2 regions of the Paenibacillus sp. ISL-20 genome follow, and region 1 is predicted to be linked to the other one. Evidence: riboswitches for the same ligand, from Rfam matches in the RefSeq annotation. Region 1 holds a riboswitch; the other holds the start of a gene.
What was found. Region 1 has a riboswitch for cyclic di-GMP ahead of J7E85_RS32875 (isopeptide-forming domain-containing fimbrial protein). Riboswitches for the same ligand answer to the same signal wherever they lie in the genome.
Positions count from the first base shown of each region.

Region 2: linked by a shared signal. The riboswitch ahead of J7E85_RS17365 (transglutaminase-like domain-containing protein) and the one ahead of J7E85_RS32875 (isopeptide-forming domain-containing fimbrial protein) in region 1 are both predicted to bind cyclic di-GMP.

Region 1 covers NZ_JAGGRD010000077.1:1,357-12,801, reverse strand. Annotated here, with positions in the region: gene J7E85_RS32885 (serine hydrolase domain-containing protein) at 1-582, opposite strand, end outside; gene J7E85_RS32880 (response regulator) at 874-2,667, shown strand; gene J7E85_RS32875 (isopeptide-forming domain-containing fimbrial protein) at 2,798-6,466, opposite strand; cyclic di-GMP riboswitch class I at 6,720-6,811, opposite strand; gene J7E85_RS32870 (hybrid sensor histidine kinase/response regulator) at 7,063-10,182, opposite strand; partial or broken gene J7E85_RS32865 (S-layer homology domain-containing protein) at 10,333-11,445, opposite strand, start outside.
Region 2 covers NZ_JAGGRD010000027.1:6,424-17,868, reverse strand. Annotated here, with positions in the region: gene J7E85_RS17370 (collagen binding domain-containing protein) at 1-2,901, opposite strand, end outside; gene J7E85_RS17365 (transglutaminase-like domain-containing protein) at 3,185-3,985, opposite strand; cyclic di-GMP riboswitch class I at 3,997-4,085, opposite strand; cyclic di-GMP riboswitch class I at 4,143-4,229, opposite strand; gene J7E85_RS17360 (ABC transporter permease) at 4,409-5,365, shown strand; gene J7E85_RS17355 (carbohydrate ABC transporter permease) at 5,378-6,307, shown strand; gene J7E85_RS17350 (ABC transporter substrate-binding protein) at 6,399-7,895, shown strand; gene J7E85_RS17345 (sensor histidine kinase) at 8,046-9,797, shown strand; gene J7E85_RS17340 (response regulator transcription factor) at 9,772-10,533, shown strand; gene J7E85_RS17335 (ABC transporter substrate-binding protein) at 10,564-11,445, shown strand, end outside.

The DNA.
Region 1 (11,445 bases):
CCCCATAATAACCGTATTTGTGTTTGAATATGACCAGCCCGTTACGGGCTTTTGCTCCAAGGCTCGGTCAATTAACTGTTCGGCTGTATAATTATCGCCTGGATTCGTAAGTAATTTCGTTCTAAGCTCTGGCGTCAAGTAGTCTGGAAGTCCGCTTGTATGATTCAACAATTGACGAATCTTAATCTTATTTCCGTCAAATCCATTACCGTGCACAAGCCCCGGAAGCCATTTCTCCACCGTATCATCGAGGCTTAGCTTCTTTTCGCCGGCAAGCTGCAAGGCAACCGTAGCGACAAACGTCTTCGTTGTACTTCCAATCCGGAAAGCGGAGTCGGCGTCCACCTTATGGTTCCTTTCGATATTCGCTTCACCGGAGGCATATGACCAGCTCGCCGTTCCTTTCTTTACGGTAACAATAACGCCCGGAATATGGTCGGCATTGGCAGCTTTATCGATCGCTTGTTGGGTTGGCGTCTTAACTGCCGCATGTACAGTTCCATAAGCGGGGAATACCAGGGTACCCGCCAATATGGCTGTTAAAGTAAGCGCAGCTCCTTTTTGAGTGGTGAATGGTTTCATAATGCATCGCTCCTATTATTTTGGAATGTTGTGTTGCTTCACTCCTTCACCCTACCCCCGAAGTTGTTAAATCGGACAGTGATAAAACCGCCAAGCTTTGGATGACATCGTACTTGGACCCGTCAAATATCCCGTATGACAAAGTGTCAACTGTTCATGTGACGTGCTGGCTGCAGCCAAGTTCTAACAACCTTCTCCATTGCTTGACGGATCGTGAAGTTATGGTGCATGATAGGTCTGAATTATTTGGAAATTGGTTTGCAAATAAATACAAGCAGGTGTGCATAATCCGTGTTCTCCATAATGAAAAAATGGTTCTGGTATGATTGGTTACTTGTAGCCATACGAACGCTTTGGCTGGTTATTATCGTAAGCACTGCTTTTGTCAATCCGTCATTGATCCATGCGCCGGTTTGGGTTGTACTTTCTCTTGCTTTGGCCGTTTACCTCATTCCATTAACGGTACGCTGCAGAAAAGAAGAACGGTATCTTGCAGTCGAAGTCACAACAGCGGGCTTGTTCCATCTCTATTTAGCCTACGCAGCGCCCGAATTGCTGTGGTCTTTCATTCTATTTGTGATGATTATCAGCTTGACGAGCAGTCGAAGAAGCTATGTGTGGACAGGAATCCTCTGTGGAATCATATTCCCGATCTTGAACGGTTGGATGGCTAATCGCCTCCCGTATGAATATATCGTTAACTGCAGCCTTGGTTTTGCCATCGGCTTCGCGTTTAATATATTAATTCAATCCCATAAGCAATCCCGTATTATTCAAGAGCAGAAGCTGTTACTGGAGCAGCATATTAAGCGGATCGAGGAGCTTACGCTGATGGAGGAGCGCAGCCGGCTGTCACATGAACTGCATGACACGATTGGCCATTCGCTTACCTCGCTCATCGTCGGCGTCGAATCACTGCGATCGTCCGTACCGGATTCTCAAATCGAGAGGATCGATTCGCTGGTCGGTATCGCACAGCACAGTCTGGATGATATCCGAAAGCATCTGCACAAACTCTCTCATACCACGTTAAGCCATTCGTTAAGTGAATCGCTGTGGCAGTTAAGCGAAGAGTTTATGAAATCGACAGGTATAACCGTCCATTTCCGTGTGATCGGCAGTGAGACTCTCGTTATGCAAAAAATAAACTTTAGTCTATATCGCTGCCTTCAAGAGTCTCTAACCAACGCCGTTCGGCACGGCCAGGCGAGCGTGATAACCGTTCAGCTGCATTTCGATAGTCAGCAGCTTCGGTTACAAATCGAAGATAACGGCATTGGAATGGAAAACATCCAATTCGGATTTGGGCTCCATGGGATGAAGGAACGCCTTGAACTATTTAACGGCACGCTGTCCGTCCATTCCGGGTCTGGGCAAGGAACTATCGTCATATGTAATATTCCGCTGCAGACAGAGCCTGTACATGACATGATCCGTCTGCTGATCGTTGATGACCAGGCGATCATCACGGACAGCTTAAAGCATAATTTGGAACAGCATGCTGAATTTATCGTCGTGGGTAAGGCTGGGAACGGGCGGGAAGCATTGGAGCATTGTGAACGGTCTCAACCGGATATCGTGCTAATGGATATTCGAATGCAGGGAATGGGCGGGCTTGAAGCTTTGCTTGAGATGAAACAGCGATGGCCTAATATGAAGGTTGTGCTCATGACAACGTTTGAGGATTCCTTGCAGGCAGCAACTGCATTGGAGCGCGGGGCGGAAGGCTACATCCTGAAGTCGATTCATCCGCGGGAAATGAAGGAAGCCTTGAAACTTATTTATAATGGAGGAACCTGGATCGACCAATCCGTCGCCGCGCAAGTCTTCGAAGAGATGAAGCGACAACGTGAGCAGTTGGAAAGAATCGGCTCAAGTCAGGACAACTACCCGTACGGGCTTACGAAACGCGAGATGGAGATTCTGGAGAATCTATCGGGCGGACTGCGCTACAAATCGATCGCCGCCAAGCTATTTTTATCGGAGGGAACGATCCGCAATTACTGCTCGATTCTCTACTCCAAGCTAGGCGTCAACAACCGAGAAGAAGCAATACAAATGGCGCGATCCGAGAATATCGTATAGGTGCTGGAAGCAGCGATTAATTCAATATACAACACTAAAAGGGACCGGATTTCCTCCGGTCCCTTCGTATTTATTCAAGTAACAACAACCCCTAGATTACTTAGGGGTTGTTGGTTTCAACTCTTTCTCTTTATGCTTTTTTTCTTCTTAGCAAGAATAATCCTGCAAGCAGCATGATGCATCCAGCCACTACATAGTTGTACATATTCGTAGCTGTATCCGGCAACTTGTTACCTGTGCCTTTTCTGTCCCCGGACTCTGCGTTCACAGCGTCATTCGAAGTACCGGATTGGCCGGATTGGCCAGATCCATCTGATTCACCAGCTACATCCGTGTCATCCGAACCATTGGATCCTCCGGATTGGTTGGAGTCTGGAGACTTGGAATCCGAATCACCCCCGCCTGGATTGTTCGGCTTATCGGAAGAGGATCCATCGTTCGTATCTCCTGGGACACCTGGATTACTTCCGCTTCCACCACCAATGATGATGTCTTCATATGGATGATACGGTTCGACCAAGTTATCCCCGGTTACTTCACCTACGTTACGGATCGTCTGGCCGGTTTGCCCTGCTATCACTTCAGCCCGGAATACGATGGTATGCCATGCGGTATCCGTAATGTTGCCGAACTGTCCGCTGACTTTCCCGTCGACATAGGAGCCTTTATCGCCATCCTGGGCATCCGTTACGGATTGGCTGTCCACTTTCAAGCTGCCTGCCACATATTTCAGCTCATTCGGCAGCTCGTCCGAAATCTTCAGATTTCTTACAACATCATTCTGTCTGGTATTGCGCGTCCGGATCGTATACTCGATCACGTCCCCGACTTGAATCGTACCGCCATTAAGGTCCTTCACTTCTTTTCCGGATTCCAAGACAGGCGCCGGATCGACAGAAATCGGGTCATTAATCGTGATCTCTTCACTCGGGCGACTTGGGACATTCAGGTTGTCTCCATTGACTACACCAACATTCTTAATGATGTCGCTATGCTCTCCCTTGACAACCTTCGCCTGGAACACCAGCGTATGCCAAGCCGTATCCGTTACGGTTCCAAATCTTCCTTTTACGTTACCGTTCGCGTATTCGCCTCTGTCACCGTCGGCGTTATCCGTTACCGAGACGCCGTTCACTTTCAATGTACCTGTTACGTACTCCAGTTCTTGCGGCAGTTCATCCGAGATCACCATGTTGGTTACCTGGCTGCCGGAAACCGTGTTGCGGGCTCGAATCGTATACTCGATCGTATCTCCGACTTCAATATTGCCTCCATTTAGATCCTGTGCAGCTTTCTCGGATTCAATTACCGGAGAGCGCGGAACTTCACCTGAACCGCCTCCACCACCGTTACCCGGATCGACAGGATCGACTGGCGGATTAACAGGTGGATCGACAGGTGGTTCTGGGTCTACTGGTGGGTCTACTGGTGGTTCCACTGGCGGCTCCACCGGCGGTTCTACTGGTGGGTCTATCGGCGGTTCTGGCTCAACGACAACTTTTTCCGTCGGTGTGCCTGGCTGATCAATATTGTCACCATCCACTAGCGCCGTATTTTGGATTGTCTGACCGCCTTGTCCCGCTTGAATCACAGCCTGGAACTCCAGCGTATGCCAGTTCAGATCCTTAACATCGCCAAATGATCCGTATACTTCCCCAGTTACAGAATAACCAGCGTCGTTGTCTTTCTCATCGGTGACAGGCAAACCATCTACCTTTAAGCTGCCCGGAACGTATTCCAGCCCTGCCGGCAGCGTATCGGTAATCGTCAGATTTTCCAGATACGTATCGTTGACCACACCTCTCACACGAATCGTATAGGAGATGGTATCCCCGACTTCATACGTGGCCTTGGTTACATTCGTATTAGCTGCAAATTTCTCCGATTCAATATACGGATTCCGCGGGTATACTTCCACTTCTGCTCGCGGCCTGTCCGGTGTATCGACATTGTCGCCGTCTGCGGTCGCGATATTGATAATATCCTTACCCGCTTGTCCTGGTTCTACGATCGCTTTAAATTGAACCGTATGCCAGTTCATATCCGAGACGTTGCCAAACTCGCCGACAACTCGGCTTGATGCATAATAACCGCTGTCGTCTCCTTCGGCATCCGTAACAGATACTCCATCTACGGTTAAACTACCCGGTACATATCTCAGTTCTGCAGGAACTACATCAGAGATTTTGAGATTATTCACCGTGCTATCTGTGATCGTGTTTCGGGTCTGAATGGTATACAGCAGCGTATCTCCCACTTCGGCATGCTGCGCGTCCAAGTTGCCTGGTGCCTTTTCCTCAATGCTTACCGTCTTGCCCGACTCTAACAATGGATTCTTATTAACGGTGAAGTCCGTTTCTGCCGTTACTGGATCTAAGCCACCACTTTTTACATTGGCGACATTCTTAATCGTTTTACCAGCTTGACTATCTAAAATTTTCGCTTCAAACGTAACCTTGCGCTCGTCAGTATCAGATACATGACCGAAGTTCACCGTAATTTTCCCGTTATTATACTCAGGAACTGCTTGATGACTTGCGTGTAAGGTTCCATCGATAAGTTCTAATCCTTCAGGTATTTCATCTTCGATGGTTACATTCTTCGCTACGGTCCCATCGACTGTATTTTTCGCAACAATCGAGTATACAACCGTGTCACCGACTTCATAATAGGGCTTGTCTTCTTTGTTTTTTACACTCTTGTTAATGACTAATTCAGGAGGAATGACTTCTAATGCTACTCCCCAAAAATGCGGAAGGTACGCATCGGTGCTAGTGCTATTAGAATTTATAGGTTCTGCGGTAAACGTATGATCTACACGATCTAACCCTGCTGGAAAAAACGGTGAACCGTTAAAATCATAGTTATATATATCCGTGTTAGCTGGCGTTCGATCCGGATTTCTTGTACTTACATTTTGTCCGTTTTTTGTGATGCTTCCATTCCAAAAGTTAAATTCTTCTCTAGTACTATCACTCACATACGAGTCATTAAGGACTTGGTTATCTTTAAAGGCAGTCATTTTATATTGGTCATTGATGATCGTTCGATTTCCACCGTATACACCAACAACCATACTCCCCTTTAAACTACCCGCTTGCTTTGTGAGCATAGGCTGATCGGATAAAGTGGCTGTGAAGCTTTTATTGGGAGCAGGAACAATGCCATTATAATAATTTAATTTTGTAATCATTGGTGGTAAATTCTCATTTTTTTCGACCAATACGATATCCCAATTGGCTAAAGCATCGGCGCCCCAAGGAAGCTGCAACGGATTTCTCAGCTCCAAGTTTTTCCCCCAGTAATGTCCGGCGCCTTCTTTTTTAACAAAGTCTGTAATATCATATACACCATTAATGCTTTGATCCATAAAGAACCTTCCGCCCTTTGGTCCTTGGATAAAGGTTCCTAACTCGGTGTCTGTTGAACTTTTGATATTATTAGGAGAAATATAAAGGAATGCCGTTTGAACTTCCCCATTAGGTACATATTCCATTGAGCTGCTGCTGTAAGTTAATGGATCATTATCTGCATCAATGTATCTGCCCTTTATTTTGGGATCATTTGAGACATCATAGCCATATACGTTACTACCGCCAATAGCTTGAAGATGATAGAAGCCAATTTTATCGAATAATGTAATCTCATTTTTTCCATTAAAGGGATACGCAAGTACTTGACTTGAATACATATCTCCTTCCGCTGCTGCTGCAGTACGGGTCATGGAAGGTAGTATACCGCTGGAAATCAGCAGCGCTACCATTAAGCATGTTATTATGTAATGAAGCCTTTTCGTCACTGTTTTTCCCCCTTATGCTTCCGGATTATTTCCGTTAATTGCACAAATCTCGTTAACCATCGATTAAGTCGCAAGGTCCATCTTCTTATCTTTAACCCATTTCTATTTTAAAAAAATATGCATTCCCCCTGTAATTGGAAACTGACAAAGCTACCAAATCAGGTATATAACAATCTTTCATACCTTAAAAAACAAAAAAACCTTCGTCTCAAATTTACATGAATAGAAAAAATGGACGGAGGCTTCCGTCGTATTCGGCAGCTGGCTAGCCTTGTGTTTATCCTTCACACATTAGCCCCTGTAGCTTTGCGTCACCACCTTTCGGTGGGTTTGCTATTGTCGTACGATGTATTAAATTAGCGATAAAATGTATAATTTTACTATACGTTTCATTCCTATTTGTGTCTATAATCCTTACGGCCTGAACATAACCCTTTACACGTCGACTCGGAATGAGCACTGAGTCACTTTTTGACCTGAATTTATTCTCCGGGATGGAAGTCAATCAGATATAAAGAACCTCTTTCCATTTTTGAAATTGGGACTAATGGCTTAATAAAAAGAGGGCACAAGATAAAATAGTCCCCTTCATAAAATTACATGTACTTCGTCTCGCTGCGCACATAAAAAGTTACCTTTGTCCCTTTACCCAACGTGCTTTTGATATGGAGTCCTGTTCCGAAGTGCCTCTTTAAGCGCTGATCCGTATTGATCAGGCCGACTCCCGAGCTACGGTCTGCTTTTCTTTCCAATATCCGCTGCAATTGAACTTCATCCATTCCGATCCCATTGTCTTGAACCGTTATCTCTGTATGCGTGTCATGGACAGAAATTCGAATATGTATTTCCCCTCCGCGAGTACGCTTCATAATGCCATGTCTTATCGCATTTTCAACTAAAGGCTGGATCGAAAGGAAAGGGACTTCTAACTCTTCGCAGTCATCTACCTCCCAAACGACCTGCAGCCGCTCTTCAAACCGGACCTTCTCAATATATAGATACGAGCGCACTAGACTTAACTCCTCTTGGATCGAAACAAGTCCATCCGTATCTTGGAACCTAAATTTAAACCGCAAAAAATTGCTGAACTCATCAAGCAAATGACGCATCTTATCCAAATTAATGTCGCTTAAAGCGGTTACGGCACTTAATGCATTGAATAAGAAATGAGGTTGGATTTGCGCTTGCAGCCATGCAGCCTCTAATCGCAATTGGTCCCGAACCGTTTGTTTAATCGTCGTTAGCGCCTCAATCCGCGATCTGATTTCTAATGCTTCCACTGGCTTTGTCACATAATCGTTGGCTCCTGCTAAAAAACCACTTTGGATATCTTTCGGCTGGCTTCTTGCGGTAAGGAGCAACACAGGGAGCTCGGTAAGTGTATACCGCTCTCGAATTCTTCTTGTCAGCTCATAACCCGACATCTGCGGCATCATAATATCGGAGATGACCAGATCCCATTCCTTCGTGTCCAGCATAGCCAATGCTTCTTTACCGCTCGTAGCCATCGTTACATCATAATCGTCAGGCGGTAGTATGGCTTCGAGCACTTGCAGATTGACAGGATCATCATCCACAATCAATAAGAGCGGACGATCACGATTCATTGCAATAAAGGTTGTTTGTTTTGCCACTGGCGGGATGTCCTCTTTTTCCAGAACGGCTGAGGCTGTTTCCTGAGTCGACTTTGCTTGTAATGTTATTGGGTCGAATGAGTTGGAAATCTCCCCCTCATCCTCTGCATTCAGATCCGCTAGCTTTAACGAAAATGTAAACTTCGAGCCTTCTCCTAAAACAGAGGACACCTCTAACGTACCTCGATGAAGTTCAATAAGTTGCTTGCTTATACTTAAGCCCAACCCAAATCCGCCTTCAATCATCGTCTCGCTGGCGCTGGCTTGCTCGTACGGAAGGAATAAGCGTTTCAGCATGTCCTCATCCATGCCGATCCCGGTATCAGCAATAACAATATACGCGCTTCCGTCCTCTGCCAAAGCCTGAATCGAAATGACCCCTTCATTCGTATACTTCACGGCATTATGAAGTAAATTGAAAACAATTTGAATCAGCCGGTTCTCATCCGCTATGACGGGAGGAAAATCCTCAGGAACCTGATTTACAATGTTGACAGACTTCACTTCCGCGTTAAATTGCAGCATATCAATGACTCCCGTTATGATCGGCTGAATCGATATGACTTTTTTCTGTAAACGTGGGTTGCCTTCCCGCAGACTCATCACATCAATCAAATCATTTAATATAAGTGTTAGCCGACGTCCTACAGAGAGTACCGTTTCGAGCTCCTTGACACTTCGATCCTGTAACAAATGTCCTTCCCTGTTCAAAACGGACTGTGACATGTTAAGGATGCTATGGAGCGGATTTTTAAATTCATGAGACGTATTCGCCAAAAATTGATCTTTATGGTCATTCACTCTTTGCAAGGTTGCGGCAATCTCCTTGGTGTTAGCATGCATGTTGAAATAACCCTTAAACCATACAGACGCCAAGCACCCCATCGATATAATCAGGTCAAACGGATAGTGGACAACGCTCAAACCGCTCTCCCGCCAGAATAAAGACCACAGAAAATGGTGAACCAGCGCAAGCATAGAAAAGAGCAGTAACAGATGGCTTTTTATATCCTTGATTACTTTTTTTAAAATGGCTATGATCGTGATTACGGCTGCGACGGATCCCAATAAGAAATAAACCGGGAAGAGCATGATCACCTGATGGGGAGCTAAAAACAACGTAACCGCGGCAGTCCCCAGATTCATTACGGTATAAACAGGATATATCCTGCGCCAGTAAGGGAGTTCACGATGATTCGTACACTCCAACAAAGCATAACATCCGATCATAAAAGCGGCATTGGATAGCCGAAAATCCCAATCACTGCCGATATAAAACAATTGATGAAACAGCTTCTCATCGTTACTAAATAGGCTGGAAAGTGTTACGCATAGTGTCAACAAAGAAAAATAAAGCAGCTTCTTCTCTTTATTTCCTAGTAAAAACAAAATAAGTGCATACACAGAATGCATAAGAAATATAATGGCTCCCAGCGTCTGCATGGAAACGGAAAATTTCATTTCCTTGGCAATGGCTTCTTCTGAACCGAATTTAATGGACCTGGCAATGCCGCTGCCCCGACTGTCCACATAATTTGCCGCCTGAATCACTAAGTCGATGACACCGTTGTCGTCTGCCGTAAAGCTTGTAGAATAAGGCAGGTTCTTCGCCGTATATTCTTCCTTTGTTTTCGCCACCTGCCCGGATTTAGCAAGCAATCGGCCATTTACATATAATTCGGATGAAGTGCGTACGCTGGGTACACGAATACTATAATTAACGTTCTGTTTCGGATTTACTTTAATACGCAGGAGATAGGATGCATAACCATATGGGGTCGGCTCTTCGCTATGTAAAGCTTCATTCCATCCTCCTGGAACCGAAATCAGCTTTGGCTCGATCTTGGCTGACGCACGCTGCCGACGACTACCATCCAGCAACCATTGTGACGGATAAAACTCCCATTCCCCATCAAGCAAGAGAACGCCGCCATCTTCTGCATTCCAATGACGCAAATCTAATTGCCCATTCGTCATGGACACCTGCTCTTGATGAGGTAACAATTCCATCCACACCATGCGCAAGCTCGATAGAATGACTAACAATAACCCAATTAACAAGATCATATGACTCTTTTTCATTTGGTATTTTGGTGAGTCGTTTGCCAAGAAGTATTCCTCTCCTAATCCATTCTAATGTAGGCACTGCTCCATCATTTACGGTTCCAAATAGATATGAAAGAACAACCATTGACGACTTCCATGCCATCAATGGTTGTTTGCGTTGCTTCATTATTTATCGATCAGGTTGGTCACTTTCAGCATTCTTGCCATCAGTGCGGTTACCTCGGCACGCGTCATTTGCGCTTTCGGACTAAGCGCTTCAGGTCCGTTGCCTTGAATAATTCCCGCATTGATCAATTGTGTTACATCCGCTTTTGCCCAAGCCGCTACATTTGCCCCATCCGTATATTGTGCCAGCGTGGATGCGATCTGCTCCTGATTCGGCACATCTTTGGATTGAATCAAACGGTACGCGCGAGCAATCATAGCAAAACCTTGCTCTCTCGTAATTTGCAGACCGCCTTTGAAATTGCCGTCACTATAACCACGAACGATATCAAATTCATTCGCAATGGATACAGCGTCCATATACCATACGGAGGCCGGTACATCAGAGAAATTAGCCTGTGGTGCATCCTGACGCATTAAGCCCAGGCCTAACACGACAATTTCAGCAAATTCGGAGCGTGTGACATGGCGATTCGGCGAGAACGTATTATTGCCGTTTCCTTTAAGGTCAAGTCTTGCTGCAATATTGTTGACATCCTCTCTGCCCCAATGGGATCTTACATCCTCGAAATCCTGAGGATTCCAGATGACCGAGTAGGTGCCGCTGCTGCGAAGATCATTGATGAGCGCGAAGTACCGGTTATCGATTTTTGTTACGACCGTCGGCACGTGGTATACACTGCCGTCCGGATTGACGATCACGCCCGTCGTGATGCGGTTCGGATCTACGCCTTCCGGAATTGCGATGTATTTTGGTGCATAACCATTCAATAATCCCGCTCTATCCGTTTTTCCGTCATGCATAAAGGTCAAATCGAGATCAACCGGATGCACAAGCAGTTCATAACCGCCTTTGGCAGCCTTCTCGCGGGCAAGTTGAGCCAACTCATCGCCCGAACGTTTGATCTTGATGTTAGTGGCAATGTCGCCGATCGGCGCGTTGCCGAACTGTTTGCTAATTGCGTTAACATCGAGTTGTCCTGCTGGAACCGGATAAATGGCCAGCAAGTCTTCGATTTCCAGGCTGGAGCCGGTATCGGCAAGTTTCTTCAGATCTTGGACCGTCAATCCTCGAACTTCGACATCACCGTTACCCGGTACGCGGATGCCCAG
Region 2 (11,445 bases), on a different contig from region 1:
CGTAAAGAGGATTTTGCCTTCCTCATCCGTGGTTTTTACGATCGGCGTTCGTTTGCCTGCCTTGTCGTAAAGCGCAAACTTTGCTCCCGTCAGTGGCTTCGTCTGATCGTCCTGATCCACCTTCGTTACTTCCAGGCTGCCCGTTACGCCACCTCCCGAACCTGAGCCGGAGGAAGTACGGACAATAACCTCTTCCGTCGTTTCCCGAATCTCAGTCTTCAGCTGATCTCCTTCGAGAGCCACCTTATTTTGTACAGCCTCTTTATCTTCAGCGATAATGAACGACTGATATTCCAAAATATAGGCCGTTGAGATGTCATCCTCAAACTTTAATTCGAATGTCTCCTGATCTCCGTCAAGCCTATTGATGGTTAAGGTGTAATCCTTCCCTTTTGTCAGCCCTTGAGCTTTTTCCGCTTTACCGTTTGCATTAATCTTGGTAGCGTACAAGTGGAAGGAATCCTCGATCAAGATTTGGTTCGCACTTGGATAGTCGATCATTCTGGCGTTGGAAATATGCGACTGACCTTCATTGATTCGAATCACCCAGTCGATTTTGTTTCCGTTTTGGGCGCCACTTTTCTTCACATATTCGCCGCCGTGAGGAATCGTTACGCTGGCGTTCCATGTTGCCTTTTTAGCGCTGCCATCCAGCAGTTCCGCGGTATTATCGATTTTATTGACAATCAATGTGCCTTCCAGCGATGTTTTGAATTCAATCCAGTATGCGGATGAGATCGGGCTGGTAAAACGAATGGACAGCTGGTTTCCGTTAGCTTCTGATGGTTCCGTCACTACATATTGTTCAGCTGGAACTAGCGAGCCCTTCTGAACGCCATTCCGTCCCCCGGTAAGCTTCATCTCGTATACCTTGACTGAATCCGGCACAAGCTTCTGCTCCTGCTTCAGAACATCGGTTACGATCGCTTCTTTAAGCGAATCGAGATTATAATTCATCTTGATGTTCCACGTAATTTCTTTGCTGACAGGATTATAGCTGCCGTCTTTGCCGCCGTTATTTTTCGTATAATCGTCAGCGGAGAAGCTCGCATCTCGCTCAATCGGTCCTTTGGTCTTGCCTTCCTCGATCCATGTCATCGAAGCTCTGTTCAAAAAGTCCCGTTTGCGATCCTTCAGCCAGCTGATGTTAAACTTCGTTTCATATTCAATCGTATAGGTGGTGTCAATCTTAGAGAATTCGATTACAAAGCCTTCGCGTACATTATCGTACTTCACCGTGTATTCGCTCTCTGGAACGACTTTCCCGTCCGCTTTTACGGTCACTGAATCCGGAACGAATTCGAGTCCGTCTTGCGGGAACGTATCCGTGATGACTACCTTCTCCATGCTGTATTTGGTGCCGTCCGGCTTTTTATCACCATTGACCGTGATCTTCCACTTTGCCTTTTTGTTGGCGAAATCGATGTTCGAGGTTCCTTTGACCAGAGCACGGCTTCCATAGCCCGGAGCAGTTACTTCCTTGGACGCTTCACCCGATACGACTTTGTTCTTGACCTCCTGCCCTTCGGAGCTCAAGCGATCGACCGGCATCGTCTGGTAAACGATCGTATAAGGCGAATCGATATCCTGCTTGAATTGAAGCTCGAATCCGTTCATACCTTTCGCTTCAGCTTTATATTCATCCTCTGAAACCAGGTCTTGGGCATTGGCCGAATTCCCGTTATACACCTTCAGCGAATCGGCTATCCAGGTATGATTCTCACTAAATTCATCCGTAATAATAGCTTGAGCACTCGGAATCTTCTTCTCGTTGAAATTGTATTTCACCGTCCAAGTGATGATTCCGGTATCCTTATCCTGGCGATACGATTTATTCAAGAATTGGCCGCGATCTACCGTTACGGTAGCCGTCGATTGGGCATTTTCCATCCCGTCGCCAGACAGGACAGCGGTGTTCTCAAACCGGGACTGTTGACCGATAAGCTTCGTCGAGAAACGAATTTCGTAGGCTTTGCTGATCGTCTCATCCTGGAATGCAAGCTCCAGTTTGCCGCCGCCCGTTTGGACGGTATACTTGCCAGCATCCAGCTGATCACCAAGAACTGCTGAGCCGTCACCGTTAACCTGCAGGTTGTGAACCTCTACGGAATCCGCGATGAGCTCCAAGCCTTCAGGCATTTCATCGGTGATGACCGCGTGCTTGATTTTGTCCAGAGATTTGTTGATCTGGACCGTCCAATCGATCCGGTCTTTGCCAATCGCTTTCCCTTGCTTCTCGATCAGCTTTCCGCCTTGCGGCTTTAGGTTCACGATGATGGTCTGAACCCCACCCTTTATCGGAATAGCAATAATGATTTCTGTGCTTCCTTTAAGGACTTCCTTCTTAAACTCTGTGCGAATTTCCAGCTTGCCGCTGATGTTGGAATGGTTCTCCACGTAATCGTTGAAGGTCATCACAACTTTCCCGTTCCGATCAACCGTAAATCGGCCAACTTCGCCTTGACCGGTAAGGAGTGGTGCATCAATATCCGTAAAAATCTCAAACTGCGTCGGCAGCTCGAATGTGTATGTATCCCCATTCTTGTAGCCGTGCCCGTTCGGAAGCTCCCATTCGTAGCTGAGATTAACGGCTGCGCCGATGTCCAGGCTGCTGTCCGGATTATATACCGCATCAACCACGGTACCGTTCATATCGGTTAATACGACTTTGGTTAGTATCCCCTCCATGTCGGCTACTGGTGCTGGCGTGTTATATACGTCATCCGTCACTGTTTTTTGTTCACTAACTTCTAATTCTTGCACGCCAGTCTCTAATTCCTGCATAGTAACTGCTGATTCCTGCTCGCTACCCGCCGCATTCGCTGTCAAAGCGAATGTGCCCAATAGTGTTTGAAACAGAAGCAGCAGCGCCACAACGATTCCACTTACTTTTTTCTTCATAATCTCTCCCTCAATCTCAGCATTACCCTCGTAATATTCGGTTCCGATCTTACTTTCCGTGCGTTAATTCGTCCCATGCTTCTATCAAAATGCATGCCGATAATGGACTTCCCGAGCCATCATCTCCAAGACCTGTTATGGGCGCACGATTCATTGGTGTCTGTATTTCCCTTCAGAACCCAGCGGGCTTCCTGCATTATATCGGCCAAAACTCTACATTTTCTATACAACCGAAATAAGCCTTGGACTTATTCGTCCAAAGCTTAGTTTTATTGCACATTTATTAGTAGTATTTGGATGCAGAATAGCTGGAAGCATCTTTAATCATTTTGTACTCGGTCCCTTTGCTTTTCCAGCTCGCATCGACGGTTGTGTCAATGGTTACCCACTGCCCATTCAAATATACTTCATTCCAGGCGTGGTACACATCGACGTATTCCGAGGTTCCCATGACAAGCTTTGCCGGAATATCGAGGCTTCGGAGCATGGAAGCGAACAGGGAGGCGTAATCATAACACATCCCTTTCTGTCCAGCGATCGTGCGGTTGATATCGGGAAGGTAATCCGTCAGCTTGCTGGATGCAAGAGCATTGTCGTACCGGACCGTCCCGACGATATATTCGTAGACAGCCTGTACTTTTTCCTTGTCGGAGTGAGCCGAACGGGTTAGCTTTTTCGCAAGCTGAGCAGCCTTGTCCTCTTCGCTCCAATCGATATTTTGTACAGAATTCAAAAACACTTTGCTGCCGTTTGTCAGTTGAAGCTTAACTGCCGCTTCCTGAACGATCTTGTATTTGCTGCCGCTAACTTGTTCCAGCACGGAAATCGTGTAATCTCCGTTGCCCATCTGCAGTGGAAAAACTTCCTGCTGCTTGGCTGGCGAAAGCCCATATGTATATTGGTCCTGACCTTTTCCGATCATGAGCTTTGTCTTGGTGCCTGCTTTCACGTCATATTGAATGACGATTGCCCCACGATCCAGTTCCTCCAAGCCCAGCCAATCTTCAGATGGTGCAGCTTGTACAACCGGAGCCCATATCAATAACGCAAAAAGTCCTACAATCGCGAACACTGCGTTGCGCATGCTAACTCCCCTTCGGTGGCCAGGCTGCCATTTGACATTTCGTCAAGAAGGCCCTGTAGCTTTGCGTCCTAGTCTTTCGACAAGTTTGCCATTATCGTATTAGAGTTCCACAGGATTCAATGGATGTTTGTCCAAAAAAACAAAAAAAGCGTTTTCATTCGGTAGCTGGCTGTCATTGACGTTTCGTCAAGAAGACCCTGTAGCTTTGCGTCCTTGCCTTTCGACAAGTTTGCCGTTATCGTGAGTAGCTTTTGTGAATACATCATATCAAATATCTCAATTTCCATCAATAAAAATCTTTCGAATCTAACGTTTGTTGACTATAGTATCAAGTTTGTTATCTGGAAGCGACGAATCTTCCTCTTATACAATGAAACTACCAGGTGCACGACAAGCGAGATAACACCGTAAGGAGTGACAGACATGAGCTCTACAGCCCAATCAAAAGTTAAACGAAAGCGCTTACGAATACGTTGGCACAAGCAGGATACGGAACTTACCCTCTTGGCGCTGCCGACCACGATTTGGTACCTCCTGTTTAGTTTCTTACCGATGTTTGGGATCATTATCGCCTTCAAAAATTTCAAGATAAGCGGCGGCTTTTTGAGCAATGTGTTTAACAGTCCATGGGTAGGCCTCAAAAACTTCGAATTCTTGTTCAAATCGAATGACGCTTGGATCATTATTCGCAACACCATTGGCTACAACATTGTGTTTATCGTGCTAGGAATCGTTCTGCCCGTGCTATTCGCGATTATGATCGGACTCCTCCACAGCCGCAAAGCGAGCAAGGTCTATCAGACGATGATGTTCCTCCCCTATTTCCTATCCTGGGTGGTCGTATCTGCGGTAGGCTGGGCATTCTTAAGTTTCGATAAAGGGATTGTCAATCAAATGCTCGTCAATATGGGCAGCGATCCTATTAACTGGTATATGGAGCCGAAATATTGGCCATTGTTCTTGATTCTCTTGAATGTCTGGAAGGGCCTGGGCTATGGTATGGTCATTTATTTGGCAACTATCACAAGCATTGACAGCACCTATTATGAAGCAGCTGTTATTGATGGCGCTTCGATTTGGCAGCAGACGAGATTTATTACACTGCCCATGCTCAAGCTGGTGATCGTCATGATGTTCATACTGGCCGTCGGGCGGATATTTTACACTGATTTCGGCTTGTTCTATCAGGTCACGCGAGATTCCAATTCGCTGTTCAACGTGGCAACCACCATCGATGTCATGGTGTATAAGCAACTGAAAACCGCCACCGTAGGGATGGCATCCGCAGCCGCATTCGTACAGTCTGTTCTGGGATGCGCAACGATTCTGATCGCTAACTGGATTGTTCGCAGAATCGATCCGGATAGCGCGATGATGTAAGGAGGCAAGACGATGACACCGAAAACCACTTACGAGACAGGCCTTGAGAAGTTTAACCGTACAAACAAAGCCGTCAACCTGTTCTTCAACCTGATATTTATCATCTTGGCTCTGCTCTGCGTCATACCTGTAGTTGTTGTTCTGTCCATTTCCTTCTCCAGTGAGGAGTCCATCCGTGAGACCGGATATCACCTACTTCCGGTTGCTTTATCGGCTGAGGCTTACGTCTATATCGTCAAGCAGGGAACGATGATTCTGCGATCGCTCGGCGTGTCCGCCCTCGTTACCGTGGTTGGTACCGTGCTCGGCGTATTGCTTACCGCCTCCATGGGTTATGTGCTCTCTCGCCCAAACTACAAGCTGAGGGGCTTTCTGACCTGGGTGGTATTCATCCCCATGGTATTCAATGGCGGCTTGGTGTCCAGCTACTTCATTAATACCAATTTATTAGGACTTAAGGATAGCATCTGGGCACTAATACTGCCGCTAGCCGTTTCATCGTTCAACGTAATTATATGTAAAACCTTCTTCAAGAGCACGATTCCCGATGGACTGATCGAATCTGCCGAAATCGATGGCGCGAGCCAGCTGCGAATCTTCTTCTCCATCATCCTGCCGATCTCGCTGCCGGTCATCGCAACCATTGGACTGTTTCTCTGCTTTGCTTACTGGAATGACTGGTTCCAATCGATGCTCTATATCGACAACCAGAATCTGTATTCCCTGCAAGCACTGCTCAACAGCTTAATGAGTAATGTAGACGCACTCGCGAAGAATGCAGCAAGTATGGGCGTGAGTTACGCCATGCTCGTTGCAACGATGCCGAAGGAATCAGCCCGTATGGCTGTCGCCATTCTCATCGTGCTGCCGGTAGCATTCGCCTACCCTTTCTTCCAGAAGTATTTTATTTCCGGATTGACGGTCGGCGCCGTGAAAGGCTAAAGACGAAATAAGCCAAGAAAAAACCTTGGTTTATGATAGATCACACTGTACAACTCTTAAGCGATTTAACTTCAATAAGGGGGAATTTGGAATGAAGAGAGCTTTTAAGTTCATCTCTACACTGTGCGTACTGGCACTCATGTTGACCGTTTTAGCAGCCTGCGGCGGCTCGAAGTCTCCAGCTGCGACGGATGGATCTAAAGCGACAACAGACACACCGAAGGACAACACCGAAACAAGTAAGGATATTCCGACATTGACCTGGTGGACCATCGGGGGCCAAGTGCCGAACAATTTCAGCAAAGCGGTTGATGCCATGAATGCCTATACGGCCGAGAAGATTGGCGTGAAGGTTGACATCAAGGTAGCCAGCTGGGGCGAATGGGATACCAAAATGAACACCATCGTGAATACCGGCGAACCCTTTGACATCATGTTCACGAACAGCGGTAAATACAGCAAGCAAGTAGCTATGGGCGCATTTGCCGATATTACGGATCTGGTTCAGAGCGAAACGCCCGACTTGTACAAACTGATTCCCGAAAAAGTATGGGAAGGCACAAAAATCGGCGGCAAATATTATTCCGTTCCGACGTACAAAGATTCAGCGCTAACGCAGTACTGGGTATTCGATGATAAGTATGTGCAAAAGTACGGCATTGACATGAATAATATCAAAACGCTGCAGGATCTGGATAAACCTCTCCATGAAATGAAGGCTGGCGAAGGCAAAAGCTTCTATCCGCTGCCAATGACGCAAGGCGAAGGCTTGAACGGTTTCTTTAACGAATATGACGATTTAACGCTAGGCTTCCCTCCTATCGGCGTGAAAGCGGACGATGCAGCACGCACGGTGGTCTCTGTTCTCGAGCAGCCGGATGTCATGGCTAATCTGAAGCTCCTGCACCAGTGGTATCAGGATGGTATCATCAACCCGGATGCTCCGACGAAAACGGAGAACGACAAAGGCAGACCGTTCTTTGCAGCCCAGGCATTCCCGGGAGCCGAGGTCAGCTGGCAAATCAATGACGCCGTTGAAAAGTATAATATGGTTCAGCATTATGGTCCTATCTATACTACCAGTACAATCCAAGGCTCGCTCAATGCGATTTCGGCAAATTCGAAATATCAGAAGGAAGCTTTGAAATATCTTGAATTAGTGAACACGGATCCCAAACTTCGCAATATGCTGGCATTCGGCGAGATAGGCGTAGACTACAACAATGTCGATGGCGAAAAGGTGATTGAGCGTACATCCGATACTTGGCCGCTGGCTGCCTACACACAAGGCACATTCTTTAATTTAGCAGTGACCAAAGGCGCTCCCGAAGATCAATGGGAACAGGTTAAAAAGCTGAACGATGCAGCGACCTCCTCTACGATCCTAGGCTTTGCGCTGGACATCACCGATCTTCAGACCGAAGTGGCAAATTGCCAAGCGGTATGGGATAAATACAAATATGAGCTGATCACGGGCGCATCCGATCCGGAGAAAATGGTGCCGAAGATTACGGCTGAATTAAAATCAGCCGGCATGGACACGATTATGCAAGCTGCCCAAGAGCAAATCAACAATTACTTCAAGTAAGATTACATTCAAGCGCATCCCTTAATGAGGCTCTCTTAAGGGGTGCTTTTTCCTTACGATCTATGAAGCTAGGCGTTAATCGTGTTAAATTGAGATATAGCAACTTGTTTCAACGACCTGCTGCAATCGAGGTGTCATATGGGCTCTTTTTTGCAAATCAAAATTTATCGTCACAAGTTTATTGCCTATGTCATCTTCGTCGTCGCCATCGGAATCACGCTTGGTACGCTGACCTGTGCCATGCTGCTGAATCAATGGGTTGGCAACTCCCGGATCGAGGCGGCTAATGCCTTCTCGCGTGTAGAGAATGAGCTGCAGTATGATGCTGACCGCATTGAGGCTTACATGCAGCGTATTTACTCCAATACAGGTCTGATGGATGATGCTCGCAGCTTTTTAAGCAGCAGTGCTGAGGGATACTTAACCAGCAGGCTGCAGAACAGCCAATTCTCACAGCCGCTGGTTTCTTTTCCGGAGGATGTTAAGACCTATCTGTACAGCTGGGCGCAAGGTGAAATCACGCAGATAAGCACGCATACCGACAAGTATGGCAATGTCGTCCGTTTTAATGATAACGGAATTGCAAGCTTTACCTTCGGGCTTCCGAATACGGATGAAGCTTTTCGCGACACCCTGATGAAGGGATTCGTATATCGCAAGAAACTGTCGGATCCCACGTCAGGTCCCCAGGAATTCGGTGAGCTGCGCTTCTTGGTCAGCAGTGAGCAAATCTTTAAATCCGTTCAAAGCTTCCGATTGGGTAATGCGGCTGCAGTCAGCCCTTCCGGTGAAATATATCTGATCGGTAGCGGACAGGACCGGGACCTAGAAGAACTATCCCGACTAGCAGCGGCGAATGGACGCAGTCACGGTATTATTTCTAGGGGTGTTTTGAAACATATCTTTTTTGTCTCCTTTCCATCCACCAAGTTTAATTTCAAATTCGTGAGCATCATCGATTTATCCATGCTCATCCGTCAGCATGCTGGGATGCTGATCACCATCTTTCTGATCGTATTGACGGCCATGATTAGTGTGCTTCTACTCATTGCATACAATATGCGGGATGATGCCCTTTTCCTGCGCCGCATCATTCAATCGATTGGACGTGTGAAAATGGCCAATTTCACGCCTAACCGCCCTGCCCGTTACCGTCGGAATGAATACGGCATGATCGCCCGGGAATTGGACGATATGATTCAGCAACTGGATAAGCATATCCGGAATGAATATCTGTTAAAGATCAAACAGCAGGAAACTGAAATGAAAGCGCTTCAACACCAAATCAACCCTCATTTTTTATACAACACGTTAGAGGTTATCCGCTCCACTGCTCTTGTCAATCAGGACAGGGACACCGCTGACGCCATTGCAACGCTGGGGACGCTCTATCGCGAAATCGTCAAAAAGGAAAATATCATTTCGATTGCAAGCGAGCTGGAATTGCTGCAGAAGTACTTGGAGATTATGGAGTTTAAGTATCCCGAGCGCTTTTATTATCAAGTCAATGTAGAGCCGGCACTGCTCCTCATCCCTACCGTGAAATTTTGGATGCAGCCTTTGGCTGAGAACTTTTTCATCCATGGCTTTAACGCGAATCATGAGTTTAATTTGTATGTCGTTAATGGCTTTGAAGCCGAAGACTGTTATGTACTGGAATTCGTGGACAACGGACGCGGTATTTCTCCGGAGCGTTTACATACCGTTCGAAGCACAATGTCTAATCATGATGAACCATCTTCCAATAGTATCGGGCTGCGCAACGTATATACGCGCCTTCACTTTTTCTACGGGGACGGCTTTTCGATCGAGATTGCGAATAATGAGGAATCTGGAGTCAACATTTCCGTGCGGATTTCAAAAGAGGTGATTGAACATGTACAAACTGATGATTGTGGATGACGAACCTCAGATTTTGGAGGGAATGAAGCGAATCCTGGATTGGAAACAATACGGTTTTGGTCGGATCGAAACCTGCGAATCCACGGAGGAGGCCATGTCCAAAGTAGTGGACCTGCTTCCGGATGTCGCCATATTCGATGTTTGCATTGGCAAGGAACTTGGATATGAAGCGATCCGCAGGCTGAACGAATTTCAAATTCCTACGAAATATATCATTATGAGCGGTTATAGTGAATTTACATATGCCCAGGAAGCCATTCGCTGTGGCGTCAAAGACTATCTGCTCAAGCCTATAGAACGCACCAAGCTGCAGCAAGTGATTGAGAAGATCATCGTTGAGGATCTGGGCGGTTCGATAGGTAACAGGAATGGCGAAAGCCTGAACACGGACCCGGTATTAGGTGTAAGCTATGACAGCTTATCCAAGTTGGTCAACCGTATTCTGCTGATGATCAGGACAGAGTATGCTCAGAATATAACCTTGAAGTCCGTAGCGGAGCGTTTTCAGATGAACAGCACCTACCTTGGACAATTGTTTCTTAAAGAAACCGCGATGAAGTTTTCCGAATATCTCATGGCTTACCGAATGCTTCTTGCACAAGAACGAATTCAATCGACAGATGAGAAGATTTCCTATATCGCATTTTCCGTCGGCTACAACAATCTCAACTACTTCTATACGCACTTTCACAGCTTTTTTGAAAAATCTCCTTCTGAACTGCGGGGAAAAGGGTAACAACAAACGCGGCGAAAAAGGAGGATACCGATGATGTTTAAGCACCCAAGAAGGCCCAAACGCATCCTCATGATCATCAGTCTCATATTGCTGCTCACATCCTATACAACCGGCTGCTTCCGGCAGCCTGGATACAACAACGAAACATATGATGGGGACACGGTAAACCTGATCTATTATACGATCGGAGAGCCTGACAAGGATCTGCAGCTCGTCAATGATAAAATCAATGAAATCATGGCTCGTAAAATCGATGTGACGATCACCTATGTCAAGGTAAGCTGGCAGGAGTATGAAGATCGGCTGAACACGCTGATATCCGCCGGAAGTCCATTTGATATTGCTTTTGCACCCGATTATGCAACCACCGCTATGCGCGGCGCCTGGCTGAAGCTGGATGACTATCTTGCCGGCCTTGGCAAGGAAATGTACGACGCGATTGACCCCACCTTTTGGCAAGGGGTACGTATGAATGATGGCAGCATTTACGGTGTGCCGACCAATAAAGAGTTAGCCGTGCTTGATCAGTGGATGTATCCCGCTTCCATCGTGAGTAAATATAATATCGATATTACCAAATACAATACGCTGGAATCGCTTGAACCGCTGCTTCGGATGATTCATCGGGAGGAGCCGGCATACATCCCCATGGAATTGGATCGGGATTCCCACAATTTCTTCGCTCTCCATGGATACGAATATATTATGAACCATAAATTGCCCTTGATGATCAAATCACTGGACCCGAGTGCTCAGGTGGTGAATATCTTCGAAACCAAGGAAGCGCGGCAGGTGCTAGATACGTTGCGGCGTTATTACAAGGAAGGCTTCATTAATGAGGATGCCGCACTGCGAGAGCCTGGAGGACTTAAACGAGGGGCCAAAGTGTTCTGGAAGTCCTCAGGCGGCGGT